DNA from 3 places in the Shewanella sp. SACH genome. Region 2 is predicted to be linked to each of the others. Evidence: predicted binding sites of a transcription regulator. Region 2 holds the regulator's gene; each other region holds the start of a gene.
The links. Region 2 encodes sigma-54, which starts transcription at its own class of promoters, with help from an activator protein. Its sites were predicted from a motif close to GTTGGCACGNNNNTNGNNT; they were not measured.
Positions count from the first base shown of each region.

Region 1: a site for sigma-54 is predicted at 3,073-3,091, ahead of flgB (flagellar basal body rod protein FlgB). Genes of this name have one in related genera too.
Region 3: a site for sigma-54 is predicted at 2,843-2,861, ahead of BM607_RS17245 (P-II family nitrogen regulator). Genes of this name have one in related genera too.

Region 1 covers NZ_MPDG02000002.1:1,058,545-1,063,608, reverse strand. The annotation lists gene flgE (flagellar hook protein FlgE) at 1-1,340, opposite strand, end outside; gene flgD (flagellar hook assembly protein FlgD) at 1,422-2,192, opposite strand; gene flgC (flagellar basal body rod protein FlgC) at 2,217-2,633, opposite strand; gene flgB (flagellar basal body rod protein FlgB) at 2,636-3,040, opposite strand; gene BM607_RS12585 (protein-glutamate O-methyltransferase CheR) at 3,184-4,023, opposite strand; gene BM607_RS12580 (chemotaxis protein CheV) at 4,123-5,043, opposite strand.
Region 2 covers NZ_MPDG02000002.1:254,613-259,676, reverse strand. The annotation lists gene lptB (LPS export ABC transporter ATP-binding protein) at 1-642, shown strand, start outside; gene BM607_RS08925 (RNA polymerase factor sigma-54) at 750-2,228, shown strand; gene hpf (ribosome hibernation promoting factor) at 2,257-2,544, shown strand; gene ptsN (PTS IIA-like nitrogen regulatory protein PtsN) at 2,547-2,990, shown strand; gene rapZ (RNase adapter RapZ) at 2,987-3,841, shown strand; gene BM607_RS08905 (HPr family phosphocarrier protein) at 3,828-4,103, shown strand; gene mgtE (magnesium transporter) at 4,444-5,064, shown strand, end outside.
Region 3 covers NZ_MPDG02000005.1:90,871-95,934, reverse strand. The annotation lists gene narQ (nitrate/nitrite two-component system sensor histidine kinase NarQ) at 1-243, opposite strand, end outside; gene nrfA (ammonia-forming nitrite reductase cytochrome c552 subunit) at 470-1,873, shown strand; gene BM607_RS17250 (hydrolase) at 2,022-2,564, opposite strand; gene BM607_RS17245 (P-II family nitrogen regulator) at 2,909-3,247, shown strand; gene BM607_RS17240 (ammonium transporter) at 3,258-4,508, shown strand; gene BM607_RS17235 (hypothetical protein) at 4,722-5,060, shown strand.

The DNA.
Region 1 (5,064 bases), 800 kb from region 2:
TGTTGCAGCGTGTTGTTCACTTCAAGGGTACGAGAGTTCGCTTGGAAGTTACGCTGCGCAGAAATTAAATCGACCAGTTCAGTGGTCAAATCGATGTTCGATTGCTCTAACGCCGATGAACTTATGCTACCAAAAGTACCGCTGTTTGCCTCACCAGCAAGAGCAGGGCCAGAATTCAAGCTAGCTTTCCACGAAGTGTTACCCACTTGTGTTAAACCTTGTTCATTAGCAAATCGAACCAAGGCAACCCGCGCTAAAGGCACACTTGAGCCGTTCGAGTAACTTGCAGTAATTAAACCATCAGCACCAATTTCAACGTTAGTTAAACGACCAACAGTAGTACCGTCTTGTGTTAACTCTGTTGCCGCAAAAGGAGCAGCATATTGAGTTGGCGCATTAAACTTGATTGTTAAATCTTGAGTGCCATCAGCTCCAGCACCTAAAACGCCTGCACCACCCACACCTAAAGTCTCAGTCTTAACGACCGCTGGATCACTACCGGTATAGACACCAACAGAATTGAACTTGAGTACAGAGCCCTTCCAACCGCCGGTTGTTTGCGCTGTACTGGTTGAGTCAGGATTACCATCGCCCGTAGTATCCGTTTGATAAGTACCTGCAGCACCATCTAGATCGACTTGTTTACCATCAATAGCGTAATAGGCCACCCAATTGCTCTCTCCATTATAAGAGGCATCATTAGGCTTAACAAAATAGGTTGTCATGATGTGTGGCTCACCGAGTGAGTCATACATAGTCATTGAGGTAACGTTATTGTATGTCTTAGGGTCTAGAGGATCGAATGCAGCAGGGTCAAGGGTACTTTCCTTAGCATTTAGATTCATTTGTAAACTGACATTTTCAGTTTTTATTGGGCTACCTGCAGTATCAGGGATTTGCACTGGTTTAGCTGTAGTCAAACTTACCGATGTCGAGTTACCATCTTTATCCACAGGGAACGTCTGCAAAAAATTACCAGCAGAATCAACCATGTAGTTATTTGAATCGACTTTAAATGCCCCTGCACGAGTAAACGAATGGTCAAGACTGCCGATCTCAGAGGCAGTGACAAAGAAGCCACCGCCTTTAATTGCCATATCAAGGGAGTTACTTGTCAGCTGTAAGCTGCCTTGATGGAATTGCTGGGCGACCTGACTCGTTGCGACACCACCACCGACAGCTGTTTTGGAATTTGAAAAAATAGAATTAGCGTAAACATCCGCAAATTCAGCTCGCGATTCTTTAAAGCCAATGGTATTCGCATTCGCAATGTTGTTCGCCGTGGTGTTTAAATCTTTCTGTGCGGCAGAAATGCCACTCAATGCAATGTTAAACGACATAATTCACCTCTACTTTTGACTCAATTCAATTGCGGACAACAAACGCCCAATTCGGATTCTACAAAATTATTTTGTATAAACTTAAGTTTCAGACACAGCTAACACGTCGGTTAACTTGATCCCCATACCGCCTCTCAAGTTAAGAATGGCGCCGGTACTGGCCGTCCCTAAAGAAACGCTACTCACATGAGCATAGGTTGAAACGGGCAGCTCTTGGGATTTCCCATCCACTAAACCACTCGCCTTAATCGTATAGTTACCTGCGACCACTGGCTGGCCATTCTTATCTAAACCATCCCAGTTCACATCGACGTTACCACCATCGCTACCATCGACTTTAAAGGTTGTGACAACTTGGCCCTTCTCATCTTCGATACGCACAGTAATCTCTGGAATTTTATCAGGGGTACTGACTACACCTTTCATCGTTGGGCTTTCTGCGGAAATATTACCAGTATCGGTTGGGATCAAAACCTTACGACCAACAAGTCCCGATGCCTGCAGTGCTTGGCTCGACGTCATGACACTGTTTAAGTTAACAATTTCATCATTTAACTTGCCGATACCATCAACCGTCGAAAATGATGCCATCTGCGCAATCATTTGATCATTGTCAACAGGCTTAAAAGGGTCCTGCATCGATAACTGTTGGCTTAATAACGAGAAAAAATCATCTTGAGTTAACTGTTGGCTTTTCGCTTCCGGTACTATCGAATCTTTTGGCAAACGTATGCCATCAAGAAACGGATTGCCCGTTGAGCTGGTTGATGAATTGGTCGTAACAGCATTTGACTGACTCTTATTTTGAGCCGTCTGCGCCGATGCTTGGTTAATTTGATTAATGAGGCTCACAGCTTACCTCCTAAGTAACACATGTTATTTACCCATCCCAAGTGTTTGTTGCAGCATAGACTTAGCTGCTTCAGCGACCTGAACATTCATTTGATATGAGCGCGAAGCAGAAATCATATCTGCCATTTCTTCCATGACATTAACATTCGGTTTATAAATAAAGCCGTCCGCATCCGCCATTGGATGATCGGGCGAGTATTCTTTTAGTAGTGGTTTATCACTTTCAACAATACCTTTTACCGCAACACCTTGAGAGGCTTGTTGCTGACTTTGGGCTTTGGCCATTTCAGCTTCAAAAATAGGATGACGGGAACGATAGGTCTTATCTACGCTACTCGAGACGGAATCAGCGTTAGCTATATTACTCGCAGTGGTGTTCAACCTGACCGATTGAGCCGACATTCCTGAGCCAGCAACATCAAATATGCTAAATAAACTCATGATTAATCCCCTCTCAGCGCTTTCTTCATGCCACTAAACTTACTGTCTAAAAAACCAAGCGACATTTGATATTCAAGGGCATTTTGCATAAATGCCGATTGTTCCTGTTGGATATCAACTGTATTACCATCACCAGTATCGGGTTGATTTGGCACGCGGAACTTAACAAATTGACCAGTCAACTCAGCAAGACCAAAATGCTTGTCTGCCTCTTGCATTTCAAGACTATTACGCTGCTGTTGTTGGCCACGGGCGGCCTGCATTGCCGCAGAAAAATCTACATCACGGGCTTTATAATGTGGCGTATCGGCGTTAGCGATATTGCTCGAAATGACTTCAGCTCGCTGCGCTCTAATACCGAGAGTGTACTGATGCACACCCAGTGCATTATCAAAATTGATCGCCATAAAATTGCCTCCTCGTGTTACTCACGGAAATAAAGCAATTCATGTGCCAACATAGGAGAATAATGAGAATAACAATAGGGATGAGCAAGTGATGGGTAAAAAATTACCGACAAATGTCGGTAATTTTCTTTAAAGCAGCAGACTTAAGTCTTTTTCTGGTAATAAATCCCAGGGTTACAACGGACCATGTCAAACTCATCCGTTAAACCAGCAATAGATTCAGAAGCACCGAGAAATAGAATCCCTTTTGGATTAAGAGCGGCAGCGAATTGCCGCAAAATTTTTGCCTTTGCCTCAGGCGCAAAATAAATCAGCACATTGCGGCAAAAAATAATGTCGAACTTACCAAGTAAGCTATAACTTTCAAGCAGATTATGTGCCCTAAAGTTCACCAAACGCTTAACATTATCCTTTAACTTCATATTGCCTGAAGGCAAAGCATCAAAAAACTGACGCTTACGCTCCTCGGATAAACCGCGCGCTAATGCCAAGCTATCGTACTCAGCATTTTTGCAACGTTCCAACATGGAAGGCGATAAATCAGTGGCTTGAATTGACGCACTACCCGCAAGCGCACCAGGCTTCTTCTGCTGATACTCAAGAATCGTCATCGCCAATGAATAGGGTTCTTGCCCAGATGAACACGCGGCTGACCAAATCTTAAGTGGACGACCTAAACGACTGTACTCAGGTAACAAAACGTTATGCAATAACTCAAATGGATAACGATCACGAAACCAAAGGGTTTCATTGGTCGTCATAGCATCGATCACTTCAGCCCGAAGTGCACGTTCCGTTGGCTTCATCGAATGCTTAACCACATCGGATAAGGATGGCAGGTTATATTTCCCCATCAGAGGAGCTAGACGACTGCGCACCAGATATTGCTTATTTTCACCCAGTACGATGCCGCTGTGTTGCTCTAAGAACAACCTAAATTGATTATATTCAGCTTCAGCGAGTGATTTATTTGGCACATTCACATCCTAAATCCTATAGCAAGCACCAAAATCAGTGCGAAACCATCATGTTATAAAGTCGAGATTATAGCGTAAAGCGTATCTAGGTACTAACTACTGCACTTACAAACTTAAGTGTTTATTCACAGCAGCAGCCAGTTCGTCGGGATTAAACTTAGCGATAAAGTCATTGGCCCCCACTTTTTGAACCATTGCCTGATTGAATACACCACTTAACGACGTATGCAGTACCACTTTAATATGCTTGAGCTTAGGATCGTCTCGGATCTCAGCGGTCAAGGTATAGCCATCCATTTCAGGCATCTCAATGTCTGAGATAATGAGAGGGATTTCATCGGCAACATTGTCCATTTCTTTGGCGATTTCTTTAAGCTTATCTAACGCTTCTCGACCATCTTTTGCGGTATCAATTTGTAAGTTCAATGACTCGAGTGAACGAATAATTTGCTTACGCGCCACGGCAGAATCATCGATAACCATAATATGGTAATGCTGGGTTCTGTCGAGGGTCAGCTTTTCATTTGCTTCTTCACTGATAGCGGTTTTAACCGGTGAAATCTCATCTAAGATTTTTTCTACATCGAGAATTTCAACCAATTCACCTTCAATCTCAGTTACAGCCGTCAGATAAGAATAACGACCGGCACCTTGCGGCGGAGGCATAATCGCTTCCCAATTCATGTTGATAATCCGCTCAACAGAACTGACCAAGAAACCTTGAACACTGCGGTTATATTCAGAAATAATGATGAAACAGTTTTCAGTACTCGCTAAAGGTCTACCACCTGTTGCCGCACTCAGATCAATAACTGAAATAGTCGTACCGCGAATATGCGCGACACCTTTAACATAAGGATTAAGTTTAGGCAAAGTTGTCAGTGGCGGGCACTGCAGTACTTCTTTCACCTTAAACACGTTAATCCCAAACCGTTGACGACCGTTTAATTTAAAAAGCAGCAATTCTAAACGGTTTTGACCAACGAGCTGGGTTCGTTTGTTGACTGAATCAAGAATACTCGACATAACTCTGCCTTGTTGTTCTGT
Region 2 (5,064 bases):
GGTCAAGTCGTTGGCCTACTCGGCCCGAACGGCGCGGGTAAAACCACCACCTTTTACATGGTCGTCGGTCTGGTTAAAAGCGATAAAGGCCACATCTTTATCGACGATGATGATTTAACCGCAGATCCTATGCACCTGCGCGCCCGCAAAGGCATAGGTTACTTGCCACAGGAAGCCAGTATCTTCCGTAAACTGACCGTCCATGACAACATCATGGCCGTGCTGCAAACGCGCAAAGAATTAAAAAAAGAGCAAAGGGAAGAAGAGCTAGAGCATCTGCTTGAAGAGTTCCACATCACCCATATCCGTGACAGCCAAGGCATGTCATTGTCGGGGGGTGAACGTCGCCGTGTCGAAATTGCGCGGGCGTTAGCAGCAAATCCTAAGTTCATTTTGCTCGATGAACCCTTTGCTGGTGTCGATCCGATTTCAGTTATCGACATTAAAAAGATTATCGAACAGCTCAAAAGTCGTGGCCTTGGCGTGTTGATCACAGACCACAATGTCCGTGAGACATTAGATGTGTGTGAACATGCCTATATCGTGAGTCACGGAAACTTGATTGCCGAAGGAACACCCGCAGAGATCTTAGACAATCAGCAAGTTAGGGCTGTGTACTTAGGTGAACAATTCAGGCTATAGTTAATCAAGCGGAGCCAATGCAGGCAATTTATGCCACCATTGGACTCCACTCAAGATGATAACAAGCGACCTCATCCAACAATAATAACGTAGGGATCAGCGGTAACATGAAAGCGTCACTCCAGCTCAAACTGGGTCAACAGTTAACCATGACGCCACAATTACAACAGGCCATCCGTCTGTTGCAACTGTCGTCATTAGAACTGCAGCAAGAGATCCAGCAAGCCTTAGATTCTAATCCCCTTCTCGAGCTGGAAGAGGATCAATTCGACGCCACTAAAGACCCTGTAAACCAAACGCTATCCGATACGGATTTCAGTGAATCTAGCACCCTGCCGCCAGAAAAAGACAGCTCCACCATAGACACGGCAGAGTCCTTAACCAAAGAATCCATGCCCGACGAACTGCCCATGGACACCACGTGGGATGAAGTGTTCACCGCCTCCCCTAATTCTGGCCCCGGCGGCAGTCGTGAAGATGATATGCCCTTCCAAGGTGAGACCAGTGAAGGCTTGTATGAACACTTAGAATGGCAAAAAAACCTCACACCGTTTTCTGAAACCGATTTAGCCATTGCCACCGCTATTATTGATGCCATCGACGATCAAGGCTATCTCACCCAAAGCACTGACGAAATCCTCGAAGCCATGGGCAATTCTGAGGTTGAGCTCGACGAAGTCGAAGCCGTACTAAAGCGCATTCAACATTTTGATCCCATTGGTGTTGCCGCCCGCGATTTAAGCGAGTGCCTGTTGATCCAACTGTCGCATTTTGCCGCTGACACGCCCAACCTAGAAAACGCCCGCATGCTGATCAAAGATCATTTAGATCTGATCGCCGCCCGCGATTTTAGATTGTTGATGCGTAAGACTAAATTAAAAGAGGATGAATTAAGAGACGGCATCGCGCTTATCCAAACTCTCAATCCCCGCCCAGGTTTATTGATTACGCCCAACGATGACGAATACGTCATCCCAGATGTGTCAGTGTCGAAGAAAAATGGCCGCTGGGTGGTTGAGCTGAATCCTGACTGCATGCCAAAAATCAATGTAAACCAACATTATGCCTCGATGGCGCGCAGCACTAAAAGCCAAGCCGATAGCCAATTTATTCGTGGTCATCTGCAAGAGGCTAAATGGTTTATCAAGAGTTTAGAGAGCCGTAATGATACCCTGTTGAAGGTGGCGAACTGTATCGTCCAATATCAGCAAGGTTTCTTTGAATACGGTGAAGAAGCCATGAAACCTATGGTGCTTAACGATATTGCCGAAGCGGTAGAAATGCATGAGTCGACCATCTCAAGGGTGACGACACAGAAATACATGCATACCCCTAAGGGACTTTTTGAACTAAAATACTTCTTCTCTAGCCACGTCGGTACTGACGATGGTGGGGAGTGCTCATCCACAGCAATCAGAGCCTTCATTAAGAAACTGGTTGCAGCGGAAAACCAGAAAAAACCATTAAGCGACAGTAAGATGGCACAGCTTCTGGCAGAACAAGGGATCAACGTAGCCCGCAGAACCATTGCGAAGTACCGAGAGGCTATGCTCATTCCGCCTTCTAATCAGCGTAAAAGTTTATAACCTACAGTGGATATCGGAGGACGTTTCTATGCAAATAAACCTGAGTGGACACCATGTCGAAATTACCGAATCGTTACGCGCATATGTAGAAGAAAAGTTTTCAAAACTTGAACGCCATTTCGAACAGATCAATAATGTGCACGTTGTGCTCAATGTCGAGAAAATGCAACAGATTGCCGAAGCGAGAATAAATCTTATCGGTGGTGAAGTTTTTGCTACTTCAGAGCATGCTGACATGTATGCCGCTATAGACGCCCTGATTGACAAGCTTGATCGTCAGGTTATTAAACACAAAGAGAAGTTAACAAAACACTAATAATGGAACTTTGTACCATACTGCGGCCGGAGTGCACTACCTGCGCCACTCCGGGCAGCAAGAAAAAGGTACTGGAACTCATCAGCGACTTAGTCGCTGCCCAGTACCCGACCCTCTCATCTCAAGAGATATTCGAAAGCCTAGTGGCGCGCGAAAAGATGGGGAGCACAGGTATAGGTAACGGCATCGCCATTCCACATGGTCGACTAGCCGATATAGATCAGCCCATTGCCATACTCATTAAGTGTGAAGAGCCGATAGCATTCGATGCTATCGATAAGCAACCTGTTGATATTTTATTTGCACTACTGGTGCCTGCAGACCAATGTCAGCAGCACTTAAGTACCTTGTCTTGCATGGCCGAAAAGCTGAGCGACAAGCAAATATTAAAGCAATTACGCAAGACGCATGATGAAACGGAACTCTATCAGGTAATCACTGGATGAAACTGGTCATAGTGTCGGGCCGCTCAGGCTCAGGCAAATCTGTCGCCCTAAGGGTACTCGAAGATCTCGGCTATTATTGTGTCGATAACCTTCCCTTGCCCTTAATCGGCACTTTGCTTGAGCAACTCAAAGGCAGTAACGATCTCGTCGCCATCAGTGTCGACGTGCGTAACATGCCTGAGCAGGATAAAGTCTTAGTGAAGCAACTCGCGAGCCTGCCTCCTGATACTGAGTTAACCAGCTTCTTCCTCAATTCCAGCGATAAAATTCTGCTTAAGCGTTACAGCGAGACCCGCCGTTTGCATCCTTTGTCGAAGAGCCAAGTCTCTTTGCAAGAAGCGATAAAGCTGGAAGGGAAACTGCTCGAGCCTATGTCAAAACTGGTCGATCACTACATAGATACGTCAAATTTGAATATCTATGATTTAAGCGATCAAGTGAGACAAATTCTGCTCGGCAGCGTCGATAAAGAGTTAGTGATTAACTTCGAGTCCTTTGGCTTTAAGCACGGTATGCCAACCGAAGCCGACTTTATGTTCGATGTGCGCTTCCTGCCTAACCCACACTGGGAACTGGCGCTGCGTCCATTGACAGGCTTAGATGAGCCCGTGGCTGAGTTCTTAAATCGTCAACCACTCGTGAATAAGTTCATCTGGCAAATCGAAAATTTACTGGAAACTTGGCTGCCACATCTCGAGCGCAACAATCGCAGTTATTTAACTGTGGCGATTGGCTGCACGGGTGGGCAACACAGATCGGTTTACGTCGCAGAGCAATTGGCTAAACGCTTTAGTAACGGTAAACATAAAGTTTATGCCCGCCATCGAGAGCTGAATAATGCCAAAGCTTGAACGTCAGATCACCATCTGTAACAAACTGGGATTACATGCCCGTGCCGCCACTAAGTTGGTGGTACTGGCATCCGAGTTTGATGCGACCATCACCTTGATACAAGGCGATAAACAGGCATCCGCCGCCAGCGTACTCGGCTTATTGATGCTTGAGACTGGCATGGGTAAAACCATTAAACTTATCGCCGAAGGCCCAGATGCTGAGCCAGCTCTGGATGCCATTTGTGCCTTAATCGACGCTAAGTTTGACGAAGCCTGTTAGTTTGATTTCATACTCAGCGTTCCACACAGGCACTCAGATTAGTACACCTCACACTTAGCACTGCTTATTTGTGCAGTTCACATCTCGTTTCAAAAGCTTGGCGACACATTTGTCGCTCGACGACACGAACCATAGGCGATTACACTAGCGAGCATTACCGCTGACTCATCTTAGTTTTAGCCGCCTTAATCTATGCGTAAAACGCATGACCTATGCCAGAGCGCTCTATCTGTGACTGAAGCATAGTTATCGCGAAGTCACCGCTAAGTCTCAGCCCTGCGCCAAGCAGCGCACTCTCGAACCAATTTGCCGCACAGTGGCGGACAACTATGGAGGACAAATGCCCGTAGATAATTCAGAAAACGATCACACCGGACATAGTCTCGACCAGTTAAACCAAGCGCTTAGCAGTGGCATGTTTGTGCACGTGCGTAACATGCTGCAAAAAATGGCCGCCTCAGATATCGCGCTGATCTTAGAATCCTCACCACCCAGCGCCAGACAAGTGCTGTGGCAGCTTATCGATCAGGAACAAATAGGCGACATACTCGACGAGTTAAGCGAAGAACTCAAAGATCCGCTGATCCGCAGCATGAGTCCTGAGCGAGTTGCGAAAGCGACGGCGAGCATGGACACCGATGATCTGGCCTATATTCTGCGTAGTCTTCCCGATGCCGTTTACAAGCAAGTGCTGCAGTCGATGACAGAACAAAACCGCCAGCGGGTAGAACAGGCCTTATCCTATCCCGATGAGACCGCCGGCAGCTTGATGAACACAGATACCGTCACCTTAAGACCCGATGTAAATATCGATGTGGTGCTGCGCTATCTTCGCCAAAGGGGCAACCTGCCAGACACCACAGATACCTTATATGTCGTCGATAAACAGGACAAAGTGCTCGGCGGTGTCAGGCTGGCAGATCTACTGACTTGCGCGCCAAGCACCACAATTCGCAACATC
Region 3 (5,064 bases), on a different contig from region 2:
GGTATTTTCGAATTCGGTGATTTTGTCCTGCGCGGCATCACTGCCAGAGTTGGCGTAAAACATCAGCCGGTAGCTTTGCATCCGCAAAGAACCCGAGGCGTTAATTGCCTTAGCATCGCCTAAGCTGTAGGACAAATTGATGATAGCAAAGGTCGATAAACTGCTAGATAGCAGAATGAGTACTAGCATCAATCCTAGAATTTTTGAGGTTAGACTGCCTCGTTTCATTAATCCGCTATTCATTTTAATGGCCGCTGTTATGGCACTTTGCAGTGGTTTTTTACATTAGAAAATAATGTAATACATTAACAAAAGCATAAAAATGTGAACAACAACACCTTTACATTTTGATCTAGCGCAAACTTCAACCCAGATACCCCCTAAGAGGTATATTTTTGGCAGGGTTTAGTCACTAACTTTGATCATGGAGATGTCGTGTTTTACAACAATAATGCAACGCGGAGATGAGATGATGAAGAAGATGACAGGTAAGTCCTTTGCACTGAGTGCACTGGTTGCCGCCAGCTTCATGGCGGCGGGCGCAATGGCGAGTGATAAAACAGAGCCTCGTAACGAAGTTTTTAAAGACAAATTTGCTAATCAATACGCCAGTTGGCATGACACAGATAAAAGCACTGAGAATACCGATGTGTTGGCCTCGGACCCAAGCTTAGTCGTACTGTGGGCAGGTTATGGTTTTGCTAAAGATTACAACGCACCACGTGGTCACATGTACGCTATTACGGATGTGCGTAACACTCTGCGTACTGGCGCACCCACCAACGCGGAAGATGGCCCAATGCCGATGGCTTGTTGGAGTTGTAAGAGCCCTGATGTGCCGCGTTTGATTGAAGAACAAGGCGAAGATGGTTACTTCAAAGGCAAATGGGCAAAAGGCGGCCCAGAAGTGGTGAACACCATAGGCTGCGGTGACTGCCATGAAAAAGGCACGCCAAAACTGCGCATCTCTCGCCCCTTTGCTGAACGTGGTATGGAAGCATTAGGCACACCCTTTGCCAAAGCGTCAAAAAAAGACAAGCAATCAATGGTCTGTGGTCAGTGCCACGTTGAATACTACTTCGATAAAAAAGAAGGCAGAAAAGGTTTCGTTAAATTCCCTTGGGATATGGGCACAACCGTTGAGCAAATGGAAACCTATTACGACGGTATTGAGTTCTCAGATTGGACGCATGCGCTGTCTAAAACCCCTATGTTAAAAGCGCAGCATCCTGGCTATGAAACTTGGAAACTCGGTGTTCATGGTAAGAATGATGTGAGCTGTGTTGATTGCCACATGCCAAAAGTAACCAACGACAAGGGCCGTAAGTACACAGATCATAAAGTGGGTAACCCATTTGATCGTTTTGAAGAAACCTGCGCGACGTGCCACAGCCAAAGTAAAGAGTTCTTAGTCGGCTTGACCAACGAACGTAAAGCTAAAGTGAAAGAGCTAAAAGGCCGCGCCGAAGCGCAACTGGTGAAAGCGCACTTTGAAGCCGCTGCCGCTTGGAAAGCCGGTGCAACTGAAGCGGAAATGAAGCCCATTCTAACCGATATCCGCCATTCACAATGGCGTTGGGACTATGCGATTGCTTCACATGGCGCTGCTGCGCATGCCCCTGAAGAAGTCTTACGTATCCTAGGGACAGCGGTAGATAAAGCGGCAGATGCGCGGGTTAAATTAGCGCAATTGTTAGCGAAAAAAGGCATCACAGATCCTATCGCGATCCCAGATATTTCTACTAAAGCCAAGGCACAAGCCGCTTTAGGTATGGACATGGAAAAAATGAATGCAGAGAAAGAAGCATTTAAGAAAGACATGTTACCTAAGTGGGATGAAGAAGCGAAAAAACGCGAAGCCACTTATAAATAGTGTTTAACAAATTGTTTTTAACCTGAGCTAACCCCTCATGTAAGCAAAAGCCCTCGCTGACTCAGCGAGGGCTTTTTTATGGGAGTGAATGTCAACGTCATGCCTGAACCAAGGGCTGTTTACTTCATTAGAGCCAAGGAGTGAATTGCTATTTTATCAGTTTTAATAATGCCCTAAAGCGCTCGCCTTGGGCTTGATGTTGTAATTCAAATAATAGCGATTCCACGTTAGTTAATAAGGCGCCTCTGGTCGTCATCATCTGAATACCCAGTTGTTTATTATCGGCACTGCGTGACGAGACGCCATCTGCCACGAGATGCACCGAATATTGCTGTTCTATAAGGTCACAACAGGTTTGATAAACACACACATGGGTTTCAATGCCCGCCAGTATGACGTGTTTACAATTTGTCTTAGTGAGTGCCTGCGCAAACTCTTCACAGTGCCAGCCGCTAAAATGTTGCTTTGCAATAGGGGAGCCGGTTTTCTCTAGCAAGGTTTGAAGCTCAGGACTGGTTGCTCCGAGTTTATCGGGTAGCTGTTCTAACCACAGTATGGGTATTTCAAATAATTGTGCACCTTGGATTAAGGTCTGTAGTTGTTGGTGCAGCTTGTCACTGTTATCCATGATTTGTGCAAGTTTTCCCTGCACATCAACGATAACGAGAACACATTCTTCGGGTTTTAACATCGGGCCTTCCTTCTGCGCTTGATGATTGTCTTAGTGATGATCTTCGCTTTTGTCTAAGAACTTGTGCTGTGATGCTCAGATTTCATCTCGATTTACGCTTCCCCCAGTAGACCCCAATTTAACCTTGTTACCAATAGGCCTAAGGTCGAATAGCTGTTGCACTTAAACTGCTCACTAAAAGAGTGCGTTGCACTTGTTTGTGCTCGATTATGGTGCATTTTTAACCTTTAAAAATAACCTTTTTTAGTTAAAGTTTAAAATAATCAGTAAGTTAAATTGTTGGCCTAATGATTGAATTACCTTTGATACAAGTTAATAACAATCGCGTTTTTTTGGAGGTCAGGATGAAACTAGTCAGCGCTATCATCAAGCCATTTAAGTTGGATGATGTCCGTGAAGCTATCGCCGGAATAGGTATTGAAGGCATGACGGTGACCGAAGTTAAAGGTTTTGGCCGTCAAAAAGGGCACACAGAGTTGTATCGTGGCGCCGAGTATCAGGTGGATTTTTTGCCAAAAGTAAAACTAGAAATTGCCACTAAGGCTGAAAATCTCGACATGTTGATTGAGGCCATTACCACTGCGGCCCATACGGGGAAAATTGGCGACGGTAAGATCTTCGTCGTCGACTTAGAACAAGCTATCCGTATCCGTACGGGTGAACTCGATACAGAAGCGCTATAAGGGGCTGACAATGGAAGAATTAACAAAATTAGGCGGCACAGTCACTGAACTACGCTTTGCACTCGACACCTTTTACTTTTTGATTTCTGGTGCGTTAGTTATGTGGATGGCGGCAGGATTCGCCATGTTAGAAGCGGGTTTAGTTCGCTCTAAAAACACCACTGAAATTTTAACTAAGAACGTTGTGTTGTACGCGATTGCCTGTGTGATGTATCTGCTGGTTGGCTACAACATCATGTATGTGGATAACACTGAAGGGGGTTGGTTGCCATCGATTGGTACCTTAATCGGTTCTCAATCATCAGATGCGAGCCATGCATTAGAATCTGACTTCTTCTTCCAAGTGGTGTTTGTGGCAACGGCGATGTCAATTGTCTCTGGCGCTGTGGCGGAACGGATGAAGTTATGGGCTTTCCTGTTCTTCTCTGTGGTGATGACAGCGGTTATCTATCCAGTAGAAGGGTATTGGACTTGGGGCCAAGGTTTTATCTCTAAACTGGGCTTTGTGGACTTTGCCGGTAGCGGTATTGTGCACATGACAGGTGCGACGGCGGCGATTGCGGGTGTGTTATTGCTCGGTGCGCGTAAGGGTAAATATGGCCCTAACGGTCAAGTGAATCCTATCCCTGGCTCTAACTTGCCGATGGCAACCTTAGGTATGTTTATTCTGTGGATGGGCTGGTTTGGCTTTAACGGTGGCTCGCAATTAATGGTGTCGGATGCGGCGAATGCGAGCTCAGTGGCAAAAGTGTTTGTTAATACCAATACTGCGGCGGCGTTCGGTGCTATCTCTGCGCTGATCGTGTGTAAGATGATTTGGGGTAAAGCGGATTTAACCATGATACTCAACGGTATTTTGGCGGGTTTAGTGGCTATTACGGCAGATCCTCTTTCACCTTCACTGTTAATGGCGGGTGTGATTGGCTTAGTTGCGGGCGGCGTGGTGGTGTTCTCGATTGTGGGCTTAGATCGCATTAAGATTGACGATCCAGTGGGCGCGATTTCAGTACACGGCGTGGCAGGCTTCCTTGGTCTAATGTGTGTGCCATTATCCAACGCTGATGCGACTATTACTGGGCAGTTGACCGGTGCAGCCTTCATCTTTACTTGGGTATTCTGTTCATCCTTTGTGGTCTGGTATGTGATTAAGAAAACCATGGGGATCCGTGTGACAGAGGAAGAAGAATACAATGGTATGGATGCGTCTGATTGCGGTATCGATGCCTACCCAGAGTTTGTTACGGTTAAAAATGCTGGCTAAGTAAACTGGCGAATTAATTGTGATTCAACTTGATGCCTAGCGTGGATCGAGGGATAGTAAAGCAGAGCTTAGGCTCTGCTTTTTTTATGGGTCATCGCAATGGTTGAAGCTCAAGTAGTTTAATGGGAAGGCATAAGTCGGTTGCCGAGCATTACTGCTTCCTTGCAGCATTATTTACCTGCACCATTTACTGCACGAATAAAGGAGTGAACTATGAGCTTAAATGCCACAGCAGTCGGTCAATTTACGCGACTCAGTCTTATCGTCATTTCTGGCTTGATATCAGTATCTGCCTTAGCAGGGGAAGTCATCGTTAATCGCTCGAGTGAGCCAGTTGATGCCTTTGCTGTGCGCGATCAAGTGCTCAAGGATTTTGAGTGGCAGGAGTCGCTGCGTCGTCAGCAGCAGATCCAAATTCTGCAGGCTTTACCTTTAGGTTGTATTACTGTGATGAAACCCTATCGCTATTTCACCTGTGGAGAACATAACTATCGGCCATACCATTACCAGCAGCGCGAGCTATACATAGAGGTTGATCGACCTTCGCAGTAACTAA